Collimonas fungivorans: one gene and its partner. Each later gene encodes a partner of the first gene's protein in a complex. Links are inferred from orthologs where the notes say so. Each region holds a gene or a part of one and is shown on either strand. Other genes may lie near its edges.

Region 1 (4,978 bases):
TGGTCGCGGCCAACCAGCCGATGGAGGACTATCAGGCGCCGTCGCAGGAGGCGCTGATGACCCTGATCTACACTTCCGGCACCACCGGCAATCCGAAGGGGGTGATGCTCAGTTACGGCAACGTATTGTTCGCGGTATACAGCATCATGGACCTGGCGCCGTCACCTACCCAGGAGCGCTATTTTTCATACATGCCGCTGGCGCACGCATTCGAGCGCTTTGCGATCGCCATTCCCAGCTGCTACAACGGCGGCGAAGTACATTTCCTGGAAAATGTCGACAAGATGGGCGAGCAGCTGGCGCAGGTGGCGCCGACCCGTTTTTTTGGCGTACCGCTGGTTTACAGCCGGATACAGAACGCCATCCTGCACAAGATGCCGCAGCGGAAGCTGGACCGGCTGATGGCGATTCCCCTGTTGAGGAACATCATCCGGCGCAAGATCCGCACCGCCGTCGGCCTGCAAAATACCCGCATTTGCCTGTCCGGCGCAGCGCCCATACCAGTGGCGCTGCTCGACTGGTACCGCCGCAACCTGGGGCTGGAAGTGCTGCAAGGTTATGCGCCTACCGAAGCCTCGGTCTATTCCAGCGCCTGCCTGCCGGGCAATAACCGCAGCGGCTCGGTCGGCAAGCCGCCGCCGAATGCGGGATTCAGATTGTCGGATGAAGGCGAAATCCTGTTCAAGCATCCGGGGCTGATGATGGGGTATTACAAAGACCCCGAGAGTACACGCGCTGCGTTCACCGCGGATGGTTACCTGCGCACTGGCGATAAAGGCAGGGTGGACCAGGACGGTTACCTGTATATTACCGGCCGTGTCAAAGACATCTTTAAAACCGCCAAGGGAAAATATGTGGCGCCCGCGCCTATCGAATGTTCGCTGGCGCGCAATACTGATCTGGAGAATCTGTTGTTCATCGGCAGCGGCATGAACCAGCCAGTGATGGCGGTGACCCTGACCGCAGCGGCGCGCAGCAAGCCGCGCGCCGAAGTGGAGCAGCAGCTGATCGCCGACATGGCGCTGGTCAACGCTACGCTGGAGCCACACGAAAAGATCGCCAAATGCGTGGTACTGAAAGAGGCCTGGAGTATAGACAACGGGCTGATGACGCCGACCATGAAAGTCAAGCGTGGCGAAGTGGAAAAACGCTACGCTGCGCTGATGGAGAAGGAACTGCAGATACGCAACGCGGTCGGATGGGAATGATAAGCTGCTTGCCTGCGCCGGCAAGCGATAGTACTGATTTTAAACAACCGGAGGAACAGCAATGACAGTCAACGACATCATCAAGCTCATGCCGTCGTGCCTGAACACCGTAGCGGCGGCAGGCATGAAAAGCAGCATCCAGTTCGATATTTCGAAACCGATGTACCTGCTGATCGACCATGGCACATGCACCGCGCACGAAGGCGTGGTCGATGCGCCGGATGTGGCGCTGACCATGGCCGACGAAGATTTGAAGGCCATGCTGAAAGGCGAACTCAACGGCGCCATGGCGTTCATGGGCGGCAAGCTGAAGCTGAAGGGCGACCTGATGCTGGCCCAGCGCATTCCTTCCCTGTTCGACGCCAGCAAGATCGGCTGAACCGCCTGCGGCTCTTCGTCGTCGCCGAGGAAGAGCCGCGGCCTGTCGTTAGCCCGCTATTCGAAACGTTTTCCTTGTTCCGCCATTTTCACCAGTATCGCCGCCGGCGCAAAATAACTGCCGAACTGCTCTGACAGCTGGTTCGCGCGCTGGACAAAATCGGCGACGCCGTAGGCATTGATGTATTGCAGGGCGCCGCCATGGAACGGTGCAAATCCCCAGCCGAAAATGCTGCCGATATTGGCGTCGGCTACTGTCAGCACCACCTGTTCCTCATAACATTTGGCAGCTTCGTTGGCTTGCACAAACATCAAACGCTCGATCAAGTCCTTTTGCGGCAGCTGCGTGGCTGCGAGCGGGAAGGCTTGCTGCAGGCCGGGCCACAGGTGCTTGCTTTCGTTTTCGGGATAATCATAAAATCCCTTGCCGGCTTTTTTCCCTTTGCGGTCCAGCTGGGTCACCATTTTTTCCAGCCCGGCATCGGCCGGATGGCCGGCGAAAGGCTTGCCGGCTTCAGCAAAATCCTTGCGCGTCTGTTGCAGGATATGCAGCGACAAGGACAGGCTGACTTCGTCGTGCACTGCCAGCGGGCCCACCGGCATGCCAGCCTGCAAACCGGCCATCTCGATGGCGCGCGGATGTTGGCCCTCCGTCAGCAGCTTCAAGCCTTCCATCACGTAGGTGCCGAATACGCGCGAGGTGTAGAAACCTCGCGAATCGTGGACTACGATCGGGGTTTTCTTGATCTGCTGTACGTAGTCGAAGCCGCGCGCCAGCGTCTGCTGGCTGGTCCGCTGGCCTACGATGATTTCGACCAGCGGCATCTTGTCCACCGGCGAGAAGAAATGCAGGCCGATGAAATTTTCCGGCCGCACGCTGGCTTGCGCCAGGCCGGTGATCGGCAGGGTAGAGGTGTTCGAGGCAAACACGGCGTCGGCGCTGATCAGCGCTTCGGTTTTGCGGGTGACTGTCGCTTTGATCTCGCGCTCTTCAAACACCGCCTCGATAACCAAGTCGCAGCTTGCCAGATCGTTGAAATCCACGGTTGGTCTGATGCGGTCCAGCAGGACTTGTTTGCCCTCCGCGGTTTGCTGCTTGCGCTTGATGGCCTTGTCGAGCAGCTTGCTGGAATAGTCCTTGCCGTTTTGCGCGGTTTCCAGGCTGTTGTCCAGCAACACAACTTCTATGCCGGCCTTGGCCGAGGCATAGGCGATGCCTGCGCCCATCATGCCGGCGCCGAGGATGCCGACCTTGCCGACTTTGGATGGCGCGATGCCTTCCGGGCGCGACTTGCCCTTGTTGATGGCGTTCAGCTGGAACCACAAGCTGCCGATCATGTTCTTGGCGACCGGTGACAAGGCGCAGTTGACGAAATAGCGCGATTCGATTTCGCAGCCGGTATCGAAATCGACGATGCCGCCTTCGAATACGCAGCTCATGATGTTGGTCGCCGCCGGATAATTGCCATGGGTCTTGGCGCTTGCCATGGACGGCGCGATCGCCCACAGCTGGCCGTTGCCCGGGCTGCGCGAGTCGCCGCCGGGCCAGCGGAATTTCTTGTCGTCCCACGGCTGTTTGGCCTTGGGATTGGCCAGACACCAAGCCTTGGCTTTGGCCAGCAAGTCCTCCTTGTCGCTCGCCAGTTCCTGGACGATGCCTTGCTGCAGCGCTTCTTCGGCGCGCAGCTCTTTGCCTTCCAACATCAGCTGCAGCGCGCCCTGGATGCCGATCATGCGCGGCAGGCGTTGCGTGCCGCCGCCGCCCGGCAGCAGGCCGAGCTTGACTTCCGGCAGGCCGAACTTGGCTTTCGGATTGTTGATGGCGATGCGGTGATGGCAGGCCAGCGCCAGCTCCAGTCCGCCGCCCAGCGCGGTGCCGTTCAGCGCGGCCACTACCGGCCGGCCGCATGATTCGAGGCGGCGCAGGAAACCTTTGAATTCCTGCACCAGGTCGAAGGCTGCTTGTGCATCGGTGATCTGGAACAGTTTTTCGATATCGGCGCCGGCCACGAAATCCGCCTTGCCCGAGGTGATGATGACGCCAGCGACGGCCGGGTCGGCTTCGATGGCGGCAATCGCTTCCATGAACGGCGCGGTCAGCGCTTCATTCAATACATTCATCGAACGCCCCGGCATGTCCAGGGTCAAGGTTACGATATTGTCGCTGTCTTTCTGAAAATTTACGCTCATGATCTGATCCAGTCTTCCAGTCTGTTAGACACGTTCAATGATGGTGGCGATGCCCATGCCGCCGCCCACGCACAGCGAGATCAGGGCAGTCTTCTTGCCGCTGCGCTCCAGTTCGTCGAGCGCGGTGCCGAGGATCATGGCGCCGGTTGCGCCCAGCGGATGGCCCATGGCGATCGAGCCGCCATTGACGTTGACCCGTTCCGGGTCGATCTCCAGGTCGCGCATGGCGCGCATCACCACTGCGGCAAACGCTTCATTGATTTCAAACAGGTCAATATCCTTGGCTGACATCTTGGCCTTGACCAGTGCCTTGCGCGCAGCCGGAGCGATGCCGGTCAGCATGATGGTCGGCTCCGAGCCGGTGACGGCAGTCGCCACGATCCTGGCGCGCGGCTTCAGGCCCAGTTTCTGGCCCATCTCCTTGCTGCCGACCAGCACCAGCGCAGCGCCGTCGACGATGCCGGAAGAATTGCCGGCATGGTGCACATGGTTGATCTTTTCGACAGTGGTGTACTTGCGCAGTGCAGTGGCGTCGAAACCCATCTGGCCGATTTGTTCGAAGGCGGGTTTCAGCGCAGCCAGGTTTTCGATAGTGGTTTGCGCGCGGATGTATTCGTCATGGTCCAGCACCACCAGGCCATTCAGGTCCTTGACCGCGACCAGCGATTTGCCGAAGCGGCCTTCGGCGCGGGCGCGCGCAGCTTTCTGCTGCGATTGCAGGGCAAAATTGTCGACGTCGCTACGCGAGAAATTTTCCAGCGTCGCGATCAGGTCGGCGCCTATGCCTTGCGGCGCGAAGCCGGTGACCTGGTTGACCCGCGGATCCATGAACCAGGCGCCGCCGTCCGAACCCATGGCCCAGCGCGACATGCTCTCGACGCCGCCGGCCACTACCAGCTGCTCCTGGCCGGACATGACTTTCATCGCCGCCAGGTTGACCGATTCCAGGCCCGAGGCGCAAAAGCGCGATTGTGTCACGCCCGCCACCGACTGGTCCCAGCCGGCATACAGCACCGCGGTGCGGGCGATATCGGCGCCTTGCTCGCCGACCGGCGTCACGCAGCCGAGCACGACGTCGTCGACCTGCGAAGTATCGAGGCGGTTGCGCTGCTCCAGCGCCTGCAGCAGCTGGGCCAGCAGGCTGACCGGCGTTACCTGGTGCAGGCTGCCGTCTTTTTTGCCCTTGCCGCGCGGGGTCCGCA
Region 2 (4,879 bases), 2.8 Mb from region 1 along the record:
TGGAGCGCCACAACAAGCTGGCGTTGTCGCTGGCTGAAGCTGCACGCTGATACGCGTTTTCGGAAACAATGGCCGCCAGCGAAATGCCGGCGACCATTCTTTTCATCTGGGACTGCTATTCAGGCGCCGATCAGGCCCTGGCCGCAAACGCGAATGGTTTCGCCGCTGATGCCCCAGGCGCCCGGGGTGCACAGGAAGGTGATCAGCTCCGCCACGTCGCGCGGCTGGCCGCCCTGCTTGACGGAGTTCAGGCGGCGGCCGATCTCGCGCGCCATGAACGGCATGTCCTGCGTCATCGCGGTTTCGATAAAACCGGGAGCCACGGCGTTGATGCAGATGCCGCGTCCGGCAAGCAGCGGCGCCTGCGCTGCGACATAGCCGATCAGCGCGGCTTTTGTCAGCGCATAGTTGGTCTGTCCGAAATTGCCGGCCACGCCGCTGATGGATGACAGGTAAACCAGCCGGGCCTGGTCGCGCAGGATATTTTCCGACAGCAGCATGCGGTCGATCGCCGCAACTGCCGAGAAATTGATGTCCACCACCTGGTCCCAGGACTGTTCTTTCATGTTGGCAAGGGTCTTGTCGCGCGTAATGCCTGCGTTGTGGACCAGGATATCCAGGCGGCCAAACCGTTCCTTGAAAAAATCCATCAGCTGGCGCGGCGCATCCGGACTGGCGATATCCAGCAGCAGCGGTATCGCGCCGATCGCCCTGCAGGTCTCATGCAAGGCTGCGCTTGCCGCCGGGATATCCAGGCAGATCACTTGTGCGCCTTCCTGCGCCAGCCGCATCGCGGTTGCCTGGCCGATGCCGCGTGCGCTTCCCGTCACCAGCGCCACCTTGGCTTTGAGCGCCCCGTGGTAAACCTGCGATGCCGGCGCAGCCACTTGAGAAGTGACATGCACCACTTGTCCGGTCACGTACGTTGTCTGCACGCCGCAAAAGAAATACACGACGCCCGCCAAGCGATCAATTGCATCGCTGGCGACATAGGCAAGATTGACCGTGGCGCCGCGCGGTCCCAGTTCCTTGGCCAGCGAGCGGCTGAACCCTTCGATGCCGCGCGCGGTTGCCGCCGCTATCGGGTCGCTGCTTGCCGCAGGCAGCGCAGCTACGATCAGCACCCTGGCGTTGCGCGCTATCGAACGCATCAGCGGATGGAAAAAATCGTAGAGTGCACGATAGTCGGACGGACTGGTGCAGCCGGTGGCGTCCATGATCAGGATGTCAGGACCGGCATCGGCGGTTTCCAACGCCACCGCGCCGGCATCGCGCGCGGCCTGCCACAGGCGATCTATGGCATAACCGTTCTGTGAACGGCCCAGCAGGATTTTTTTCCCCGCCAGTGGCTGTTCTGCATAGGGCCCCTCACTGCGCGCCAATTCAATCGGCGCCGGCAATCCCAACAGCTTGACGATGCCGGCGCCGAAGCGGCTGCCGGACAATTTGATTAACAAGTCGGACATGGATACTGCTTTCTCTACTTTTCTAATATTGCGGTGACGCCTTGTCCGCCTGCTGCGCAAATCGAGATCAGGCCACGGCCGCTGCCCGCCTGCTCAAGTATTTTCGCCAGCGTCGCCACCACGCGCGTGCCGGTGGCGGCAAACGGATGGCCGGTGGCGATGGAACTGCCTTTGATGTTGAGCCGGGTGCGGTCGATGGCGCCAAGCGGCTGTTCCAGCCCAAGCTTGTCGCGGCAGAAATCAGCCGACTCCCAGGCTGCCAGGGTGCACAGCACTACCGCGGCAAAGGCTTCGTGGATTTCGTAAAAATCGAAATCCTGCAAGGCCAGCTGGTGCTTGCGCAGCATGCGCGGGATGGCGTAGGCCGGCGCCATCAGCAAACCTTCATGCTCGTCGATGAAATCCACCGCGGCGACTTCGCCGGCAACCAGGTAGGCCATTACCGGCAAGCCTTTTTTCTGCGCCCACTCTTCCGATGCCAGCAGCACGGCGGAAGCGCCGTCGGTGAGCGGCGAAGAATTGGCTGCGGTGATGGTGCCGTTTTGCCGGTCGAAGGCTGGTTTCAGCTTGGCCAGCTGCTCCAGGGAAGAATTGGTGCGCAGGTTATTGTCGCGCGCCAGGCCGTGGTACGGCATCACCAGGTCATCGAAAAAACCTTCATCGTAAGCTTGCGCCAGATTGACATGGCTGGCCAGGGCCAACTCGTCTTGCGCCTCGCGGCCGATGCCGTAGCGCGCGGCCGTGATCTGCGCATGCTGGCCCATGGATTTTCCGGTGCACGGCTCGGCATTGGCCGGAATCTCGGGGATCAGGTAAGACGGCTTGAGCAAGCGCAGCATCGCCATCAGCTTATCGCCTTTGCCGCGCGCCGCATTCAACTTCATCAAGCCGCGCTGCAAGCCGGGATTGACACCGACCGGCACGTCCGAGGTAGTGTCCACGCCGCAGGCTATGCCAGCTTCGATCTGTCCCAGGGCGATCTTGTTTGCCACCAGGATGGCCGCTTCCAGCCCGGTGCCGCAGGCTTGCTGGATGTCAAAAGCCGGGGTGGCCGGATGCAGGCCGCTGTCCAGCGTGCATTCCCGCAGCATGTTCCAGTCGCGCGCATGTTTCATCACCGCGCCGCCGACCACTTCGCCCAGCAGTTCCCCCGCCAGTCCGTACTTGCCGACCATGCCGCGCAAGGTGTCGGTCAGCATGGTCTTGTTGCTGAGTTCCGCATAGGCGGTATTCGAACGCGCAAACGGAATCCGGTTGGCGCCGACGATGGCGACCCGGCGCGGCGGCAGCTTATTCATGACACTCATTTTTCATAGGCAGGCAGGCGTTTTTGTTCATTGGCGTCAAACATCCTGTTTCTTAATTCCGCGATAGCGTCGGCATTGCTGAGCTTACTACGTTCTGCCAGGTAAGCGCTAATCCGGCTTTTCCAGGCCGCTTCGCCCTGGTCGACTTCCGCCATGCGCGCGGCCGCTTCCGGCGACAGGGCTGCCGCCCGCATGCGATAGACGTCGTCTTCGCTGGCGCCCTGCTGCCGCATCTTGGCCGCGCTATCCTCCAGCTTGACGATTTTCAGGGGCGCTGCCCGCGCTTCCCGCAACGACGCCGGCAAGGCGGCATCCAGCGCGGCCAGCTTTGCCTGCTTCTGCGCCTCGCTCAGCGATTTGTCCTGGCCGATTTCCATCCTTGCCAGCGTGTCCATGTCTTCGGTATCGCTGGAACCGAACATGCCCTTGCTTTCCGCAGGGCTGAAAAAGCGGGCGCGCATTTCCTGCATTTTTTCCATGCGCTGCCGGATCGCGGCCAGGCCGTTGCCGCCCAGCTGCGGGTTTTTATCCAGCTCGACCAGCGCGGTCTTGTATTCGATGTAATTGCCCAGCAGGCGCTTGGCCTCGCCGGCGGCATTCGGCGTCAGGCGCCGTTCGAGTTCCTGCTCGATTTCCTTGCGGATGGCATCCAGCGGTTTCTCGCCCATGGCGCTCAGGTAATAGTCAAACAAGTCCACCAGCTGGGCGTCGACCACCAGCACGTCGCCGGCGGCAACCTTGATGTCGCCGTCGGGGCGGGTCCCTTGCAGCGATTTCACGAAAGGGAACAGGTCGGCTTGCGCAGCGGCTTTTGGCGCAGGTGGCTCCTCACGCGTCATCAGCAACGGGACGGCAATGGCGGCGGCCAAAGCCGCCGCCCCGATCCAGACAAATGGATATCGGATTTGCATGCTTACAGTCCCAGGCCCTTCAAGCGGTTGGCTTGCTGGCGATAGACCGTCTTCGGATTGGTTTCAAAAATATTCACCAGCCCCAGCACCTGGTTCACTTCATCCAGATGGTTCATGCCGTAGTTGTCGCGGATCACGCGGCCCAGATGGCTGCCGCAGCTGCTCACCAGGCCGTCGCTCTTGGCGCCGCCATATGCAAGCGAAAGCAGGGCCATGCTGCCGTCGCTAGGGTCGAGCATGTTAGTCAGAGGCTGGCCCCCGCTCCAGGAAAAATAATACACCCCGCCCACCTGGTAATCGCCTTCGCCGCAAGCGGTCGCAGGCACGGCTTCAGGATGCGCCAGGTTGAATTTGGCCATGCCTGCGGTAGTCAGCGAATCCAGCGCGGCGACCGAATCCTGCGGATTGCCGCCGCCCGACAATACATCGATCAGCTTGGTGAAACCATTGGCCACCGATCCCAGCACCGCTTGGGTGAAAGAACCCGGAGCCACCGCGCCGCGGATGATGTCAGCCACCGCCGCGCCTTTGTTCGGACCGGCTACGCTGGACACCGAAGCCACCAGCTGCGGCGCCACCGAAGCGACATAGCGGACGGTTGGTCCGCCATGGCTGTGTCCGATCAGGTTGACCTTGGCGGCGCCCGTCGCGGCCAGCACCTGTTTGACATAGGTCAGCAATTGTTCGCCACGCACTTCCGTGCTGTTGGCAGCCGATACTTCGGCGACGTAAACCTGCGCTCCGTCAGCGTTCAGTGCCTCGGGAATCCCATAAAAATACTCGACCGGCCCGATCTTGTCGAAACCGAACAAGCCGTGCACCAAGATGATCGGGTATTTGGTCTGGGTGTAGCCGGTAGCAGCCCAGGACGGCGCCGGCAGGACGGCCAAGGCGACCAGGGCGGCGCCAAGCCATTGCAAGAATTGCTTTTTCATTTTATGTATCTCCGAAAATTTTTATGAACTCGTTACGAGTGAAACCACGTTCTGGATTACCTGATGGATTTCTCCTTTCCATTGTCAGCATCCTCGGTTTCCTGCCACTTCAACGAAGCACCGCTCTGCGGCGGTGTCTCATTTTCCTGCTAAAAATATCAATCTGACATCGCAGGCGATCATCTGCCTGATGCACTCTAACATAGGCTAGCCTATTTAAACATAGGGTACCCTATTTTTATGATTTTGCGTCTTTTGGA

Evidence for each region.
Region 2: the proteins of CFter6_RS07060 (region 1) and CFter6_RS19620 are in contact, whole or in part, in a solved structure (PDB 8BNU), measured with the Escherichia coli proteins. The link is inferred for Collimonas fungivorans from one-to-one orthologs.

Annotation. Positions count from the first base shown.
Region 1 is NZ_CP013232.1:1,638,625-1,643,602, forward strand. What follows is about bases 1,211-4,198. They hold CFter6_RS07060 (3-hydroxyacyl-CoA dehydrogenase NAD-binding domain-containing protein), read right to left. Parts: upstream 3,777-4,198; coding sequence 1,644-3,776; downstream 1,211-1,643. Other genes in these bases: CFter6_RS07055 (SCP2 sterol-binding domain-containing protein), read left to right, coding at 1,270-1,587; CFter6_RS07065 (acetyl-CoA C-acetyltransferase), read right to left, coding at 3,801-4,198. Also shown: CFter6_RS07050 (AMP-binding protein), read left to right, coding at 1-1,208; more of CFter6_RS07065, read right to left, coding at 4,199-4,978. UniProt on the Escherichia coli protein: Catalyzes the formation of a hydroxyacyl-CoA by addition of water on enoyl-CoA. Also exhibits 3-hydroxyacyl-CoA epimerase and 3-hydroxyacyl-CoA dehydrogenase activities.
Region 2 is NZ_CP013232.1:4,479,643-4,484,521, forward strand. What follows is about bases 628-3,626. They hold CFter6_RS19620 (acetyl-CoA C-acetyltransferase), read right to left. Parts: upstream 2,774-3,626; coding sequence 1,481-2,773; downstream 628-1,480. Other genes in these bases: CFter6_RS19615 (3-oxoacyl-ACP reductase), read right to left, coding at 628-1,466; CFter6_RS19625 (lipase secretion chaperone), read right to left, coding at 2,770-3,626. Also shown: CFter6_RS19610 (8-oxoguanine deaminase), read left to right, coding at 1-50; more of CFter6_RS19615, read right to left, coding at 120-627; more of CFter6_RS19625, read right to left, coding at 3,627-3,684; CFter6_RS19630 (esterase/lipase family protein), read right to left, coding at 3,687-4,619.